Regions from separate parts of the Brevibacterium sp. VCM10 genome, predicted to be linked through region 1. Evidence: riboswitches for the same ligand, from Rfam matches in the RefSeq annotation. Region 1 holds a riboswitch; each other region holds the start of a gene.
What was found. A riboswitch is a leader RNA that binds a small molecule or an ion and turns the genes downstream of it on or off. The one in region 1 is predicted to bind thiamine pyrophosphate.

Region 1 (5,943 bases):
ACGGCGACCCGAAGGACCCGAACGCCGCAGACTTCAAGGCCGGCGCCGAGGAGACCCTCAAGGGTGCAGGCGTCGATATCGCTGCCAGCCATGACACCCTCGACTGGAACCCCGACGACGCCCGCCAGTGGGTCGAAGGTCAGCTGCAGGGGAAGGGTGAGAAGCCGATCGCCATCTACGCGGCCAACGACGGCACCGCCGGCGGCGTCATCGCCGCGACGAAGAAGGCCAAGGTCGAAACCGTGGTGACCGGCCAGGACGCTGAGGTCGACGGTCTGCAGAACATCCTCAAGGGTGATCAGTTCGCCACGATCTACAAGTCGATCCCACCGCAGGCGGAGTTCGCTGCCAAGGCCGCTGTGGCTCTGGCTGCGGGCGAGGACGTCGAAGCGAGCACGACCTACAAAGACACCCCGACGGACTTCGTCGAGGCCAAGGTCGTGACCAAGGACAACATCAAGGACATCGTCGGCGACCAGATCAAGGCCTCTGATATCTGCACGAGCAAGGTGGAGAAGCTCTGTGCCGATGCCGGCGTGAAGTGAGCACGTGTGCGCTCACGATCTGATGCGACCGACCTCGAGCCGGCGACCATCACCGGTCGCCGGCTGCCGGGGTCAACGACTGCGACAAGTAGGAACAGATGACACCAGAGACACCTGAACCGGCATCCGCAGCGACGCGGACGCCGGGCAGCGACAGCGAGCCGGTGCTCGAACTGCGCGGAATCAACAAGCGATTCGGTGCCGTTCAGGCACTGACCGACATCAATCTCAGCGTCGGCCGCGGCGAGGTCGTCGGCCTTGTCGGCGACAACGGCGCCGGCAAATCGACGCTGATCAAGGTCATCGCCGGAGTCCATGCCGCCGATGAGGGCGAGCTCATCATGAACGGAATGGCGCAGAGGTTCTCCTCCCCGAAGGACGCGCAGAGGGCCGGAGTGGCCACCGTGTTCCAAGACTTGGCCCTGTGCGAGAACCTCGACGTCGTCGCCAACCTCTTCCTCGGACATGAGAAGACCCGCGGCGGAGTGCTCGACGAGGTGTCCATGGAGGCCAAATCCTGGGAGCTGCTGCGCAGTCTGTCAGCGAAGATCCCGAGCGTGCGAGTGCCGATCGCGGCCCTGTCCGGCGGTCAGCGTCAGACCGTCGCGATCGCTCGCTCGCTGCTGGGCGAACCCTCCCTGGTCATGCTCGACGAGCCGACGGCGGCGCTCGGTGTCGCCCAGACGGCCGAGGTGCTCAACCTCATCGAACGGCTGAAGGAACGTGACCTCGGGGTGCTGCTCGTCAGCCACAATATGGCTGACGTGCAGGCTGTGTGCGAGCGGGTGCACGTGCTGCGCTTGGGCAAGGACGCCGGTGACTTCCCTGGCGACGAACGCACGGACGTGCTCGTGGCCGCGATCACCGGGGCCAGCGACAACGTCGTGACCAAGCGTGCGGCACGGAGGGGTGAGCGTCGATGACCCGCAATTCCTTCATCACCGACGAACGGATTACTCACGAAGGCGTCGTCGGAACGTTCCTGCGACGGGTCAAAGAGGGCCAGCTCGGATCGTTCCCGGTCATCTTCGCCCTCATCGTCATCGTCATCGTCTTCCAGACGGCCGACTCGAACTTCATCTCTCCGGCCAACCTCGTCAACCTCTCCACCCAGGTCGCATTCCTCGCGATACTTGCCCTGGGCATCAACCTCATCCTGCTCCTCGGCGAGATCGACCTCTCCCTGGCGCAGTTGGGCGGATTGGCCGCCTCGCTGCTCGGTGTTCTGGTGGTGAGGCAAGGTGTGCCGCCGGCCCTGGCGCTGGTCATCATGCTGCTGCTCGGCCTGGTCGTCGGTGCGATCCAGGGCTGGTTCTTCGCCGTCGTCGGCATCCCGGCGTTCGTGGTGACCCTGGCCGGCTTGCTCGCGTTCACCGGCCTGACGCTGACAACCCTGGGTACGCAGAAGAACCTGTCGATGTCGGACACCTTCGCCTTCGACTTCGCGAGCTTCTATTTCCCGGCGATCTGGGCCTATGTCTTCGGTGCGATCGCGATCATCGGATTCGGCGTCGGCATCATCTATTCGAAGTTGCGCCGCCACCGGGAGGGTCTCAGCGCTCCGAGCTGGACTTCGGTGACCGTGAGGATCGTCCTGCTGGCCGCGATCGTGTTCGGCTTCCTCATCCTCGTCAATCAGGACTTCGGTCTGGCGATGCCGTTCTTCCTCATGATCGTCATCGCGATCATCATCGACCTCGTGCTGCGCAAGACCCGTTATGGTCGTTCGATCTACGCCGTCGGCGGCAAGGTCGAAGCCGCCCGACGTGCCGGCATCCGCGTGACCTGGGTGCGCATCAGCGTGTTCATGGCTGCCGGAGTGCTGGCCGCTCTGTTCGGATTCATCAAGACCGGAGTGACGACGAACGCGGGATCGACGCTGGTGAGCACGCAGGACCTGCTCAACGCGATCGCTGCGGCCGTCATCGGCGGCACCTCGCTGTTCGGTGGTCGCGGAACCGCCTGGGCGGCAGTGCTCGGCGCACTGGTCGTCGGCGCGATCAACAACGGTCTCTACCTCATCGGCTTCAACTCCGATGCACAGCAGATCATCACCGCGCTCGTCTTGCTCACCGCCGTAGTCATCGATGCGCTCAGCCGCCGCGGCCAGAGGTACGTCGGGCGGGGGTAGTGCCGGGTCGGCGGCACAGGGGCGTCCGCTCAACGCTGAGCGCTCAAGCTGTCGTCGACCGCTCGGTTCCGCAAGAGCTCCCTCTGCCGACCGCTCGCCTGAGCGTCGAGCGCGCAATGCACAGCTTGATACAGCGACGTCAAGTCGAGCGGTCGGCACTGAGCATCCAAGGAGTCGCCGTGCCTCAGCCGGGCTGATACAGTCGGAGCCAATGACATGGGGTGCCTCATGAAGATCCGTTCGCACCGAAGAGCTGCGCACGGAGGACACCGAGGCTGAGAGAACACCCATCGAACCTGATCTGGGCCATACTAGCGAAGGGATCGTCATGGTTGACTTCGACCTGCGTTCTGCGAATGCGCGACTGCGCGCAAGCAATCCACTCATCCAATGCATCACGAACACCGTCGTGCAGCAGTTCAGCGCGAACGTGCTCCTGGCTGTCGGCGCCTCCCCGGCGATGCTCGACCACGAAGCCGACGCCGGACAGTTCGCCGGCATCGCCAGCGGAGTCCTCGTCAACTTCGGCACCGCCTCCAACCATCAGCTGCTCGCCGCCGATGCCGCCATCGACGTCGCCAACGCCGCCGGCAAACCCTGGGTCCTCGACCCCGTGAGCGTCGGCGCCGTCGACTTCCGCACCTCCCGCATCCGCCGCGCCGCCGCCGATCACCCCACCGCCATCCGCGGCAATGCCTCCGAGATCGCAGCTCTCGCCGGAGTCGGACTCGGCGGTCGCGGCGTCGACTCCACCGATGAAGTCGATGCCGTCCTCCCCGCCGCCGCAAAGCTGGCCAGGGAAACCGGGGCCATCGTCGCCGTGTCCGGACCCACCGATGCCGTCGTCGCCCATATCGACGGCACCGACCACGTCGCCCGCATCACCGGCGGACATGAGTTCATGCCGCTGGTCATCGGCACCGGGTGCTCTCTCGGCGCCGTCACCGTCGCCTACCTGGCTGCCGCCCGGGCAGGACTGGCCGACCCCGACGCCGATGCCTCGGCCGTCAACGCCACGAACGGGTCCGGGGACGGTGGGGCCGCCTCGGCGAGGTTCGAAGCCGTCGTCGCCGCCCACGCGCACTTCGCGGTCGCCGGCGAACTCGCCGCCGACGGCGCGAAGGGGCCGGGCAGCTACTCGGTGAACTTCCTCGACGCACTCCACGCCGTCGACGGTGACCGACTCGCACAGGCGAGAATCAGCCTCGACACGCTCACCACTGTCAGCGATACCGCCAACGAAGGCGTCCAGGCATGACCGCCGGATCCGCCCACATCGCTGACACCCCGGACCGCGCCGCCGCCCACATCGCTGACACCCCGGACCGCGCCGCCGCCCACATCGCTGACAACCCGAACGGCGCCGCCGCTAACCGCGCCGCCGTGACCGACCGCTTCGCCGGAATCGACACGCGCCTCTACCTCGTCACCGACTCCGCGCAATGCGAAACCGCCGGCCGCACCGTCGCCGAGACCGTGCAGGCCGCCGTCGCCGGGGGAGTGGGCATCGTCCAGGTCCGCGACAAGGACATCGACGACGCCGGCTTCTACTCGCTCACCCGCCAGGTCATCGCCGCCGTCGACGCCGCCACCCGCGACACCGACCGCACGGTCCCCGTCGTCCTCAACGACCGCGTCGAGGTGGCCCGCCGCCTCATCGACGAAGGCGAGACCGTGCACATCCACGTCGGCCAAACCGATGCCACCGTCGCCGAGGTGCGCGCCGCCCTGGGTGCGGCACCGCTCATCGGTCTCTCGGCCGCGAACAGCGACGAATTCGCCGCCGCCCGCAACTCCGGAGTCGTCGACCTCGTCGGCATCGGACCGGTCTATGACACCTCCACAAAAGCCGACGCCCCCGACGGCATCGGACCGGAGCGCCTCGGCGAGCTGGCGGCAGAAGCCGGCCTCCCCGCCGTCGCCATCGGCGGCATCACCGCCGACCGTGCCCCCGACCTGCACGGACGTGGACTGATCGGAATCTGTGTGGTCTCGGCGATCTGCCTGGCCGACGATCCGAAGTCGGCGGCCGAAGAGCTGCTGGCCGCTTTCACCGGGAGCGACCAGTGACGACCCGCCCGCCGATCACCTTGTCAATCGCCGGCACCGACCCCTCCGGCGGCGCCGGTATTCACGCCGACCTCAAGACCTTCACCGCGCGGAAGACCATGGGCACGACCGTCATTACCGCCCTCGTCGCGCAGAACACGCACGGGGTGTCGCGCGTCTATCCGATCGACGTCGATTTCGTCGCCGATCAGTTCGAGTCCGTGCTCGGCGACCTGCCCGTCGATGCGACGAAATCGGGGATGCTCGGCAGCCGTGACCTCGTCGAACTCGTCGTCGCCCGCGCCGCCGAAGGCCGGCTCGGCTTCTTCACCGTCGACCCGGTGATGATCGCGACCTCCGGCCATCGCCTCCTCGAGGCCGATGCCGTCGACGCCGTGCGCACCCACCTGCTGCCCGTCGCCGACCTCATCACCCCCAACCTCCCCGAGGCGGCCCTGCTCATCAGCGATGACGAACCCGAAGCGCAGACGACCGAAGCCATGCGTGACCAGGCCGGGCGCCTGCTCGAGCGGGGGCCCGGAGCGGTCCTGCTCAAGGGCGGACACGGCAGCGATGACGAGGTCATCGACATCCTCGCCACGAGCGACGGTCAGGTCCGGGAGTTCACCCACCCCCGCGTGACGACGATGAACACGCACGGAACAGGGTGCACTCTCTCGGCTGCGATCACCGCCGAGGTGGCCGTCCTCGGCCGTGAACGCGCAGCTGCCGCCGGGGGACCTGCCGATCCGGCGGCCCCGACCGGGAAAGATCGGTCACGCGCGGCGATCGGGTCCGACCTCCTCGGCGAGGCTGTCGGCAATGCCCTCGATTTTCTCGCTCGCGCCCTGAACTCGGCTGCGGACTGGCAGCTGAGTCTGGATCCGGAGGGCGCCCACGGACCCGTCGACCACCAGGTCGACGTCGTCCGCGGTCGACCGGCCTGAGGTATCCATCCCGCCTGACCACCACCTCACCGGAACCGCCAACTCACTCGAACCACCACGTCATACGAATCACCATGTCACACGAGCACAAAGGAGTTCCCATGACCGTCACCTTTACCGCCGGCCCACTGACCACCCAGCTGTGGGACCGCGTTCGCCCCATCATCAAGCAGATCGAAGAGCTGCCGTTCCTCGCCCAGCTCGCCGACGGCAGCCTCGATCCGAAGGCCTTCGTCAATTACATCTCGCAGGACAGCCTCTACCTGAACGG
Region 2 (5,943 bases), on a different contig from region 1:
GGACCGTGCGCGCTCGGTCTGGGACGACATTGCGCGAACATGGCCCGACAGCCCTGAGCTCACGCTCCTGTGGCACATCGTCTATGCGAATACGGACAGTCCGGCTGTGCGACGCCTCGCCGACCGCGTCGAAGAATGGGTGCGCGCCGTGCTCATCGCCGGACGTGAAGCCGCAGCGATCGATGTCGAGTGTCCGCTCGAGCTCCAGACTCTGGCGGTGTTCTCACTGCTGCGGACGTTCGACGAATGGGCTCTGCACCTGACGGAAAGCGATAGCCCAACCGTCGGCCCGGAGGAGATCTCAGTCCATCAGTTCAGGCTGCTCACGCGTCTGCTGAGTGCCTGAGACGGGCTCACACAGAGTCGACGACCGGCAGCTCCCGGTCCGAGACCGGTCCCTGAGGCAGGCCGCGGACGAGGTCGGGGCCCAGATCGGAGATGCTCCGGGCGCCCATGAGCCCCATGGCGGTGAGGATCTCCTGCTGGATGAGGGCGATCGCCCTCTCGACGCCTCGTTGGCCGCCGGCCATGAGCCCGTACAGGTACGCCCGGCCGATGAGTACGAAGTCGGCTCCGGCGCACAGCGCGGCGACGACATCGGTGCCGGACATGATGCCGGAGTCGAAGATGAGCTCCATCTCCGGTCCGACCTCCGCACGGACTTCGGCCAGGGAGGTCAGCGAATCGGGGGCCCGATCGAGCTGGCGGCCGCCGTGGTTGGAGACGACGAGTCCATCGGCTCCGACGGATCGGGCGCGCCGGGCATCCTCGGCGGTGAGGATCCCCTTGACGAACAGGCGTCCGTTCCATTGGTCGCGGATCCACCGCAGGTCATCGAGGTCGAGGGTCGGGTCGAACATCGTCTTCGTCATCTCCGCCAGGGATTGGGAGGTGTTCGACAGCGACGCGTATTTCGGCGGTTCGGTGGTGAGGAAGTTGAACCACCAGCCGGGACGATAGGAGGCGTCGAGGATCGTTCCCAGTGTCAGACGGGGCGGGATCGTCAGCCCGTTGCGGTGATCGCGCAGACGCTGACCGGTGATCGGGGTGTCGACGGTGACCAGCAGGGTCTCGTATCCGCTGGCGGCGGCCCGCTGGATCAGGTCGAGGCTGCGCTGCCGGTCCTTCCACAGGTAGAGCTGGAACCACCGGGTGGAATCCGGTGCCGCCTGCGCGACGTCTTCGACCGAGGTCGTGCCCATCGTCGACAGCGAGAACGGAATTCCGGCCTTCGCCGCCGCTCGGACTCCGGCGACCTCGCCTGCGGAGTGCATCATGCGCGTGTAGCCGGTCGGGGCGATGCCGAAGGGCAGCCGGGCTCGGGCGCCGGCGATCGTCGTCGACGTATCCGGCGCATCGACGCCGTGGAGGATGCGGGGAAGGAGCTCGACGGTGCCGAGCGCCTCACGGTTCTTCGCCAGGGTCCGCTCATCCAGAGCCGCACCGTCGACATAGTCGAACGGTGCGGTCGGTGTCACGCGCTTGGCGATGCGGCGAAGGTCCCAGATGTCCGCGGCCGACTCCAATCTCGCTGCAACCCGGTCGAGTCGGGGCAGGTCGAACTGCAGCAAGGGGGCGAGTTCTCTCAGATCGGGCAGTCGGCGCTTCATTTCTCTCCTCGTTCTCGGTTGAGGTAGGCGAGCACTGCCGCGACACGTCGGCTCATGGTCTCCCCTGCCTGGAGGCCGAGTTTATCGAAGATGGAGCTGATCGCCTTTTCGACGGAGCTGACCGAGACGAAGAGCCGTTCGCCGCCTTCGCCGCCTCAGTCGCAGCGGAGGCGAACGCAGCCGACGCGCCGGCCGCGGCGGATGCCGATCCGACGAATTCCGAGCCCGAGATGTCATGATGGAGAGGATGTCTCAAACACATGTGTGGTACGTCAGCTACGGATCGAACATGGCTCGCGATCGGCTCGCCTGCTATCTGCAGGGCGGGCGACCGCCAGGCGCTAAGGTGACCTATCCGGGTGCCAGAGACGCAGCACTGCCCCGTGCCGAAGCCGGGATCGAACTGCCCGGAACGATCTACTTCGCCGGCGAATCGACGGTGTGGGGCGGCGGCATGGCCTTCTATGATCATTCCGCCCCCGGACCGACCCCGGCCAAGGCCTACCTCATCACGGCCGAACAGTTCGCCGATGTGGCCGCCCAGGAGATGAACCGTCCGCCCGAGCCCGACAGTCCGCTCGAACGCCTCGTCTTCGACCTGCCGGTAGGCAGCTCACATTCTCTGGGTCCGGGCGGCTACGAAACGCTGCTCGTCCTCGATGATGCCGACGGCATCCCCATGGTCACATTCACCGCTGCCCACAGTTCGACCGACATCGAACACACTCAGCCGCAGGAGCCGTATCTGGCGATGCTGCGCACGGGCACGGCCGAGGTCAGAGCCGCTTCTGGGCTTCCCCAGCCCGCAGCTGCACAAGCGTGAGGTCGAGCAGCGGAGTCGCGACTCCTAACTCCTCTGCCTTGGCCGACAGGTCGCCGAGGATGTGCTCCGTTTCGCTCGGCAGCCCTGCCGTCACATCCCGGTAGAGGGATGAGGTGAAGGCCGAACCGTCCGCGGTGAGCATCTGCAGCGTCATGTCGTGGGAGGCCTCCGACACCGGGTGTCCGGCCGCGGCCGCCACGGCTTCGAGTTCGTCGATGATGGCATGCACGTGCGATCTGCCGCCGGCCGCCATGATCGCCCCGACGGGAGCGCGGAACAGGCATGTGACGACTCCCGCCGCGGCGATGAAGGTCCACTTCTCCCACAGCCCGTCGATGATTCCGTCGACGAGCTGGAGCTTGAATCCGGGGACGTCGAGAGCCGCGGAGATTCGCGTGGGTACGGCCGCGGCGTGAAGGTCGCCGATGGTCATCACCGCAAGGTCGGTGAGCTGGACGACGGCTCCGTCTCTGATCGTGCCGACGATCTTGACGAACCCACCGAGCACCTGACCGGGGTACCTGTGCTGCAGCTTCTCGATCTGAGCCATGCCGTTGAGGAACGGGATGATCGTCGTCTGCTCCCCCACAGCCGGTCCGATATCGTCGATGACCGAGTCGAGTCCACCCGCTTTGACCGCGACGATGACGATGTCGAAGATCCTCGGTGAGGCGCTGAGCTCCTCGGCGGTGATGACATCGACCTGGTTCGTCCGATCGGCACCGGGAGCGGTGAAGCGCAGTCCGTTCGCGCGGACCGTCGCCGCCCGAGCCTGCCGGAGCAGGAACGTGACATCGCGTCCGGCCTCCTGCAGATAGGTGCCGAACGCTCCGCCGGTGGCGCCTGCCCCGGCGATGAGAATCGACAGGCCGGCACCTGCATCGATTCCGTCGGATGCGCTGTCAGCTGCTGGGGTCATTCCAACTCCTCCTTGAGCACCCGTGCGGCCGCAGCGGGGTCGTCTGCCGAGGTTATCGCACGGACGACGACGGCACGGTTCGCGCCCGCCTGCCGGATCGCGTCCAGTCTCTCCCCTGCCGCGATGCCGCCGATCGCGAACCACGGTTTGCTCGCCTCGGCGGCGGCAGCGGTCAGCAGTGCCGTCCCCACAGCGGCACGGCCGGGTTTCGTCGGGGTCTCCCAGACCGGCCCGACACAGAAATAGTCGGTCTCCGGGTCCGCCTCGGCGGCGAGCGCCTGCTCGAGGGAATGGGTGGAGCGGCCGAGGAGGACGTCGGGGCCGAGCACGGCTCTGGCCTGAGCACTGGTGAGATCTCCCTGACCGACGTGGAAGACGTCGGCGTCGGTCAGCAGCGCGACATCGGCGCGGTCGTTGACGGAGAAGAGCTTGCCGTGGCGTGCGGCGGCATTCCTGAGGACTTCCAATGCGGCGATCTCGGCGCGGGCCTCGAGGCTCTTGTCCCTCAGCTGGATGATGTCGACTCCCCCACGGTAGGCGGCGTCGAGGAACTCGGTGAGGTCGCCTTGAGCGGTTCGGGCATCGGTGCACAGGTAGAGCGACGCTTCGGCCAATCGGGCCTGCCTCCAGGTCCTCTTTTTCTGCCGCGCTGCGGTGCGCGGTGGCATCTGTGTGGTCATGGTCATAGAGTAGAGGAGTTCGCGGGAGCCTCCCAACGAGGCTGAGAGGGCGTAGGAGCCGACCGTCAGACCTGATGCGGATCATGCCGCCGGAGGGAGAAGCTGTGAGAGTCATCGTCGTCGGCGCCGGGATCATCGGCCTGTCCACGGCCTGGTATCTGCGCCGTTTCGGTGCCGAAGTCACCATCGTCGATCCTGCCCCCGCCCAGGGTGCGAGCCATGCCGCCGCGGGGATGATCGCTCCCGCCGCCGAGGTAGTCTGGGGGCAGACTCCCCTGTATCCGCTGATGCGGACCTCGGCTCAGATGTACCCGGAATTCGCCGCAGAGGTGGCGAGCGCCACCGGCACCGATCTCGGTTTCACAGATGCCGGGACCGTGGTGTGTGCGGGTGACCGGGCTGATCTGCAGGCTCTGCGGGAGCTGCGCGAAGCACAATCGCGATCGGGTTTCGCCACCGAGCTCATCACCGGCAGTGCCGCCCGCCGTATCGAACCGTCGCTGTCGCCTGCCGTGGCCGGGGCCGTGCACATTCCCGGTGATCACTCGATCGACCCCCGTCGTGTATCGGCGGGACTGTTGTCTGCTCTTACGGCCGGCTCAGAGTCGCTTCTTATTCGGCAGCGGGTGGCCGAGCTGCTGGGCGATGGTGCGGCGACGACCGGCGTCACGCTGGGAGACGGCCGCCTGTTGGAAGCCGATCAGGTGGTCGTCTGCGCCGGCAGCGCCATCACCGAGATCGCCGGTGTCCCGCCGCTGCCGATCCGGGAAGTCTGGGGTGATGTGCTGCGCCTGCGTGCCCCCGCCGAGGCGACTCCCCTGCTGACTCGGACCATCCGCGGGCTGGTCAACGGCCGCCCCGTCTACCTGGTCCCCCGCCCCGACGGTGAGATCGTGCTCGGTGCCAGTTCCCGCGAGGACGGACTCTCCGGCACCCCTGCCGGGGCGATCCACCGGCTGCTCTCTGACGGGCAGCGATTGGTCCCGGGCATCGTCGACGCGGAGATCACCGACATCACCACCCGCGCTCGCCCCGGTTCTCCCGACGACCTGCCGATGATCGGGCGCATCGATCCCGGCTGCGTTGTGAGCACGGGGTACTTCCGCCATGGCATCCTCTTGGCCCCGTTCGGCGGCCGCCTCGGCGCCGAGCTCGCCCTGGGTGTCGCCTCCGACTGGCCTCCTGACGGAGCGCTCGAGTCCGTGTCCCCGCACCGCTTCGCCACAAACCACACCACTGCCCACCTGATGAGGAGCAACTCATGACCGATCGCGAACACTCACCGACCATCGTCCTCAACGGCGACCATCATGAGCTGCCGGGTGCCACCTCGGCGCTCGACCTCATCGCCGAGGTCACCGGACGGGAGCTGAACCCCGATGGGACACCGGCCGACGGCGGACGCTTAGGGCTGGCCCTGGCCGTCGACGGCGAGGTCATCCGTCGCGGTGCCTGGTCCGGGTTCGCCCTGGCCGACGGGCATACCGTCGACATCGTCACCGCAGTGCAGGGAGGCTGAGATGAGCTGGATGGTCGATGACGTGGAGATGTCGTCTCGCCTCGTGATGGGCACGGGCGGGGCAAGTTCCCTGAGCATCCTCGAAGACGCCCTCGTGGCCTCGGGAACCGAGCTGACCACGGTGGCGATGCGCCGCTTCGACGCCGAGTCCCGGGATTCGGTGTTCACCATGCTGCAGCGTCTGGGAATCCGGGTGCTGCCGAACACGGCCGGCTGCTATACGGCCCGGGATGCCGTGCTCACCGCCCGACTGGCCAGGGAGGCCCTGGAGACGAACTGGGTGAAACTCGAGGTCATCGCCGATGAGGTCACCCTGCTCCCGGACCCCGTCGAGCTCTTCACCGCCGCCGAGGAACTCGTCCTCGACGGTTTCACGGTCTTCGCCTATACGA
Region 3 (5,943 bases), on a different contig from region 1:
GACGGTGATGGGCACCCGCGGGCGCGGACGGATCCGCAGCGCCCTGCTGGGATCGGTCTCGCGCGGAGTACTCAATCACGCCGGAGGCCCGGTCATGGTGGTACCGAGCTGATGCGAAGCGTCGGGCCGATCAGCAAGGCTGTGGCAATCAGCTGAGCCCGCCGCCGGTGCGGGGAAGGTCTCCATCCCCACCCGCCGAGGCGGTCCCGGAGGAACCCGCATCATCATTCGTCCCTGCGGCGTTCGCCTCGGCCGCTTCTGCCTCGGCGCCCGGGGCGGGGTCGTCCGCCTCGGCGCGCCTGAGTTCGACATCGTCGATCTGCTCGGCTGTTGCCTGCGCTTCCGCCCGTTCGCCATCGGCCGACGCTCCCCCAGCGGGCACCTCATAGGTCGTCGCCCGCAGCGCTTCGTCGCTGACGCGGACTCGGGTGAAGGCGGGCACGTCGTTGTGGACGCTCTTGCCTTCCCAGTCGAGGCCGGGAACGTAGTTGTAGAACTTCGATCCCGATGACGAGGTCAGCGTGAGGTAGAGCGTCTGCCCGTCTTCCTTCTCCTCCTCGGCTCCCGCTTCGGAGCCCTCGACGGGCTTGCCCTCCCCGTCCATGAGGAAGGTGCGGTTATAGATGTGGTCGTGGCCGGAGACGACGAGGTCGATGTCATTGCGGGCCGCGACCGGTGGGATCGCCTTCCGCAGCCGCTTCACATCGAGATCGTTCCAATGTGTTGCCGTCGAATAGATCGAATGGTGGAATCCCAGCACAGTCCATCGTGCCTGGCCACCGTGTTCGGCGACGACCTCGTCGATGAACTCGGCGTGGGCGTCCAAGTCCGGACTGTTCGAGTTGATGTTGAGGAACAGGACTCCGTCTTCGATGAACCAGTAGTCGCCGCCGGAGGTGATGATGCCTCCGCCGCCGTGATCCTGGCTGACATTGGGTCGGTTGAAGTGCTGTTCGTAGGCCTTCGAAGACACATCGTGGTTGCCGATCGTGGTCGCCTGCGGGATCGTCCGGGTTGCTTCCGGGGCCAGGTACTGCGCGCACTGCTCTTGGTTGCCGGCGGAGTTGACCTGGTCTCCCAAGGAGTAGAAGAAGCTCGGGTCGTCGGCAGTGGCCACGGCCGTCGACAGGGTCCGGTCCCAGCCGGTGGCGTCGTCGGGGTCTCCGCCTCCGGCGCCGACCTGGGGGTCGCCGAAGACGAGGAATTCGTCATCTCCTCCAGACGATCCTGTGGTGAACTGCTGCACCTCGGTGAACCCGTCCTCGTCGCTGCCGACCTGGTAGGCGTAGTCGGTGTCGGGTTCCAGGTCGGTCATGCTCGCATGGTTGAAGTGACGTTTGAGGTCGGTGGCGAGACCGGAGTCCGTGGTCTGAGCCGCTGCCGCGTCGGCGGGAAGTTCGCCTCCCTCGAGTTCATTGACCGGCGCCCACTGGACTTCTCCCCCGCCGGAGTTCTCACTCATCCACGAGAGGTTGCGCGTCGTCGAGTCGGCTCCGACCTGCAGTACGGGATCGGTGATCGCTTCACTCCCCGCATCCACCTCGGCGGGTGTGTCCGTCGGGTCCTGGCTCGCGGTCGAACTCGGGCCGCCCGAGCCGAGAGATGGTTCGGCACGCACGGGCACCGGGGCCGCCACCAGAGCGGCGAGCAGGGTGGCGGCGGACAGGGCACACTGAGCGGTCTCTTCAGTCGATGCGTATTCACCCGCCTATTCCTACTGACCAGTAGTGTCCGGTCGTTCGAGGACCGTCGACGGGAAGGGAAACGGGAAGTGAATCCTCGATGACCGACCCCGGACTCCGCGTCGTTTCCGATCCCAGCCTCCGCGTCGCTCCCCTGTTGTACAGTGGTGGCTACGACAGGGGAGCGCCGTCAGGGGCGCTGAGAGTGCAGAAGAAGCTGCAGACCCTCGAACCTGATGCGGTCAGTACCGCCGAAGGAAGTCGAGACTCTTCACCCCTCCTTGATATGAGGAGGCACAATGCCGAATACCACCGCGCCGACCACCACCCCCGCCCGCGCGCAGGCTTTCACCGCGGCGCCGAAGACCAAGCAGTGGCGGGTCGTCGACTATGTCACCACCGCCGTGCTCGGCATCGCCGTGGGACTCGTCTTCTGGGTGCTCGCGCTGAGCTGGAAGGTTCTCGAACTCGCCTTCCAAGCATTCCCGCCGTCGATCGGCCTCATCGCTGGACTCTGGGTGCTGGCCGGTCCGCTGGCCGGTGCCATCATCCGCAAACCCGGTGCCGCACTCCTGTGCGAACTCATCGCCGCGATCGTCGAAGCCGTGCTCGGCTCCCACTTCGGGGCGACCGTTCTGCTCTCGGGACTGCTGCAGGGCCTCGGTGCCGAACTCGTCTTCGCCGCCTTCGGGTACAAACGCTTCACCCTGTGGGTCACCGCCGCTTCGGGTGTGCTGGCCGCGGCGTTCATGGCCGTGAGCGAGAACATCATGTACAACGCCGAATGGCAGTTCGGGTTCCAGGCGATCTATGCGGTCTGCGCGATCGTCTCCGGCCTCGTCATCTCCGGGATCGGCGCCTGGTACGCATACCGGGCGATCGCGGCCACCGGAGCTCTGAGCTCCTTCGCCTCCGGCCGTCGCTGATGGCGCTGCCGATCACGGCCGCCGGCTTCTCATGGACGCACACCGACCGTGACGCGCCGGCCGTCGGTCCGCTCGACCTGCAGATCGCGGCCGGAGAGAAGGTGCTGCTGCTCGGCGCCTCCGGAGCGGGGAAATCGACGTTCCTCCACGCCGTCGCCGGTGTCCTGCCCGAGGAATCGGGTGAGGCCACCGGTGAACTCCTCGTCGGCGGAGAGAAACCGGATCCTCGCCGAGGCAGCACCGGGCTGGTCCTCCAAGATCCCGATTCGCAGGTGATCTTCTCCCGCGTCGGTGATGATGTGGCATTCGGGATGGAGAACCTCGGACTCCCGGCCGAGGTCATCGAGGCTCAGGTCCCCGAGTCCCTGCATGCGTTGGGACTCGATCTGGCCCCGGAGCATCCGAGTGCTGCCCTGTCCGGTGGGCAGAAGCAGCGGCTGGCTCTGGCCGGAATCCATGCGATGGCCCCGGAGGTCATCGTCCTCGACGAACCGACGGCCAATATCGATCCCGCCTCGGCGACCGAGGTCCGCGATGCCGTGCTCACCGTGCAGGCCGAGACACAGGCGACCATGCTCGTCGTCGAACACCGGGTGGAGCTGTGGACCGAGCACGTCGACCGTGTCATCGTGCTGGGCGGTGACGGGATCGTCGCCCAAGGTCCGCCCGAGCATATCTTCACCGATCCGGACCTGACCGAAACGCTCATCGGCTGCGGCATCTGGATGCCGCAGGACTCCCCCACCCCGCGCCGAGGCGGAACCGAGGGATTCGGTGGGACGTCGGGCCGCCTCGGCGAGGTTCTGCTACGCACAGATCGGCTCAGCGTTGCTCGACCGCGCATGGCCACCCCCGCCGCGACCGGACTGGACCTGAGCCTGAGCGCCGGTCAGGCCCTCGGAATCATCGGTGCGAATGGGGCAGGCAAATCGACCACGGCCCTGACCTTGGCGGGCCTGCTGCCCGAATTCTCCGGGCAGGTCCTCGCCGAGGCGGCCCTGCGGGAAGGAGCCAAACGGCCCCGACCGTTCGCGTGGCCGTCGAAGCAGCTGGCGGCGCGCATCGGGATGGTCTTCCAGGAACCGGCCCACCAGTTCCTCACCTCGAGCGTGGCGGCCGAACTCGAGCTGGGTCCCCGGCTGGCCGGGTGGTCTGCCGCCGAGTCGCAGGCACGGGTGGATGAGCTTCTTGCGGGTCTCGGTCTCACCGGTTTGGCGCAGGCTCATCCGCAGAGTCTCTCCGGTGGGGAGAAGCGTCGCCTGTCGGTGGCGGCGATGCTGGCTCCCCGGCCCCGGGTGCTCATCGTCGATGAGCCGACCTTCGGTCAGGATGCGCTGACGTGGGCGGGGTTGGTGGAGATGTTCCTCGATGCCTTGGATCACGGTTCCGCAGTGGTGGCGGTCAGCCATGATCTGGCGTTCCTCGAGGCCATCGGCGCCGATCTCCTCGAGCTCGGCGACCGCGGCCATGAAGAGCGATCCGACGGCAATAAGTCGGATTCGCATGTCAGGGCGGGTGAGCGCGGTGAGTAAGGGCCTCGATGAGCACGTTCGCCACTCCCCCGAGGTCGCGGTACAGGATCCGGGGCAGCTCATCCCCGTGGTGCGTTCGACCGCTTTGGCTCGGTGCAATCCGCTGACGAAGATCGCAGTCGCTCTCATCCTCATGGTCGGGGCGCTGCTGAGCATCGATCTGGTCTCTGCCGGGGTGGTGCTGCTGGCAGCAGTGCTGGCGCTGCCGGCGACCGGACTCGATCTGGTGGCCGCGGCCAAGCGGCTGTGGTTCCTGCCCGCCGGCGCTCTGCTCGCCGCTTGGGGCACTGCTCTGTTGGCGGAGAAGACCGGGGATGTGGTCGTCGACTTCGGTCCGATTCTGTTCACCACGGGGTCCCTGGCCGCGGCTGCGGCGATCTTCGTCCGTGCCCTCGCCTTGGCGATCCCGCTCATCGTGCTCGCGTCGACGATCGATCCGCGTGACCTCGCCGATGCGCTCATTCAGCACCTGCGCCTGCCAGAGGTCGTCGTCGTCTCGGTTCTCGCGGCCTCACGCCTGCTCGGACTGTTGGTCAGTGAGTGGCAGGTGCTGGCGATGGCTCGCCGTGCGCGCGGTGTCGCCGGAGGTTCGCTTCTGCGACGCACGGGTAGCCTCTTCAGCGGGGTGTTCGTCCTGCTCGTGGTCTCGATCCGCCGGGCGACGACCTTGGCGATGGCGATGGAGGGTCGGGCATTCGGTTGTCCTGGACGGACGTGGCGCAGGCGGTCGAAGTTCGCGGTCCGAGATGTCGTGGCGGTGCTTCTCAGTCTGGCCGTCTGCGCGGTCGCGATCGGTGCGGCTCACATGCTCGGAGTCTGGAACCCGATCATCGGGTGAGGCGACGCGGATATGGCGCGACTCAGAGCTGTTTGAGGAGGCCCTTGCCGAAGGCCCGCCATTCCTCCAGGGCTTCGGGGCTGGGAAGCTTCGACGTGGTGAGGACGAAGAGGGTTTTGTCTTCGCTCTTCGTCTCAGCGGCGGCTTCGACCTTGATGCCGCCGTCGAGGTTCGCTCGCCAGAAGGAGCGCTTCGCCGTCTCCGAGGTGCGGGGATCGGCGTCGAGGGCCACCTCGTTGAGGGTGTCGTCGACGAGGGACGCGAATTTTTCGATGAGTGCGGAACGATCGCCGGGGATGGTGCGGGAGACGGCGACGTCGAAGGTGCCGTCGGCGCGCTGGCCGGGGACGCGGCGTCCGATCTCCTGCTCATAGGCGACGACGGCGCCTTGGACCCACCAGCCGTGGTTGTCGACTCTGCCGTCGAACTGGGGAAAGAGAGCGTCGGCGAGTTCTTTGTGACTCGCCGACGCTCCCCCGGCTGCCTCCAAACGACCACGGGTGTCTGCCCATGGCTCGCCGAGGGCCTTTTCGATCGATGCGATGTTCTGCGCTTTGGTCGCCATGGCAGAAGTCTATGTGCTCGGTCGACCCGGGATGAAGGTCTGGAAGGGGTTCAGTCGATCTTGAGTTCGCCCATCTCGTCCCAGCCTTCGCCGTCGATCTTGCGGGAGATGATCTTCGGCGTCGTGGCCAGGTGCGGGCGCATGGCTTCGAGACCGGCGGCGAAATGGTCGCTCTTGACATGAGGTTCGGCACCTTCGTCGGTGAACGCTTCGACGAGCACGAACTCGTTCGGGTTCTCCAGGCTCTTCGACCATTCGAACCACAGGTTGCCGGGCTCTTCCCGCACGGCCTCGGTGAAGGCCCGCACCGCTTCGGGGAACTTCTCGACGCTTTCGGGTTTCACGTCATATTTTACGACGATGAAGATCATGGTCGTTCTCCTTCAGGTGATCCGCAGTA

Region 2: linked by a shared signal. The riboswitch ahead of thiO (glycine oxidase ThiO) and the one ahead of AD89_RS0101545 (hydroxyethylthiazole kinase) in region 1 are both predicted to bind thiamine pyrophosphate.
Region 3: linked by a shared signal. The riboswitch ahead of AD89_RS0107575 (ECF transporter S component) and the one ahead of AD89_RS0101545 (hydroxyethylthiazole kinase) in region 1 are both predicted to bind thiamine pyrophosphate.

The regions. Positions count from the first base shown of each region.
Region 1 is NZ_JAJB01000008.1:23,164-29,106, reverse strand. Features, by position in the region: gene AD89_RS0101565 (substrate-binding domain-containing protein) at 1-545, shown strand, start outside; gene AD89_RS0101560 (ATP-binding cassette domain-containing protein) at 644-1,468, shown strand; gene AD89_RS0101555 (sugar ABC transporter permease) at 1,465-2,676, shown strand; TPP riboswitch at 2,884-3,017, shown strand; gene AD89_RS0101545 (hydroxyethylthiazole kinase) at 3,005-3,934, shown strand; gene thiE (thiamine phosphate synthase) at 3,931-4,746, shown strand; gene thiD (bifunctional hydroxymethylpyrimidine kinase/phosphomethylpyrimidine kinase) at 4,743-5,672, shown strand; gene AD89_RS0101530 (TenA family protein) at 5,774-5,943, shown strand, end outside.
Region 2 is NZ_JAJB01000028.1:54,483-60,425, reverse strand. Features, by position in the region: gene AD89_RS19275 (TetR/AcrR family transcriptional regulator) at 1-346, shown strand, start outside; gene AD89_RS0108355 (alpha-hydroxy acid oxidase) at 354-1,610, opposite strand; gene AD89_RS0108350 (hypothetical protein) at 1,858-2,433, shown strand; gene AD89_RS0108345 (ketopantoate reductase family protein) at 2,387-3,352, opposite strand; gene thiE (thiamine phosphate synthase) at 3,349-4,032, opposite strand; TPP riboswitch at 4,044-4,147, shown strand; gene thiO (glycine oxidase ThiO) at 4,137-5,297, shown strand; gene thiS (sulfur carrier protein ThiS) at 5,294-5,551, shown strand; gene AD89_RS0108325 (thiazole synthase) at 5,553-5,943, shown strand, end outside.
Region 3 is NZ_JAJB01000027.1:11,463-17,405, forward strand. Features, by position in the region: gene AD89_RS0107565 (universal stress protein) at 1-112, shown strand, start outside; gene AD89_RS18295 (fibronectin type III domain-containing protein) at 149-1,636, opposite strand; TPP riboswitch at 1,851-1,959, shown strand; gene AD89_RS0107575 (ECF transporter S component) at 1,982-2,608, shown strand; gene AD89_RS0107580 (ABC transporter ATP-binding protein) at 2,608-4,140, shown strand; gene AD89_RS0107585 (energy-coupling factor transporter transmembrane component T family protein) at 4,133-4,978, shown strand; gene AD89_RS0107590 (hypothetical protein) at 5,001-5,543, opposite strand; gene AD89_RS0107595 (putative quinol monooxygenase) at 5,594-5,914, opposite strand.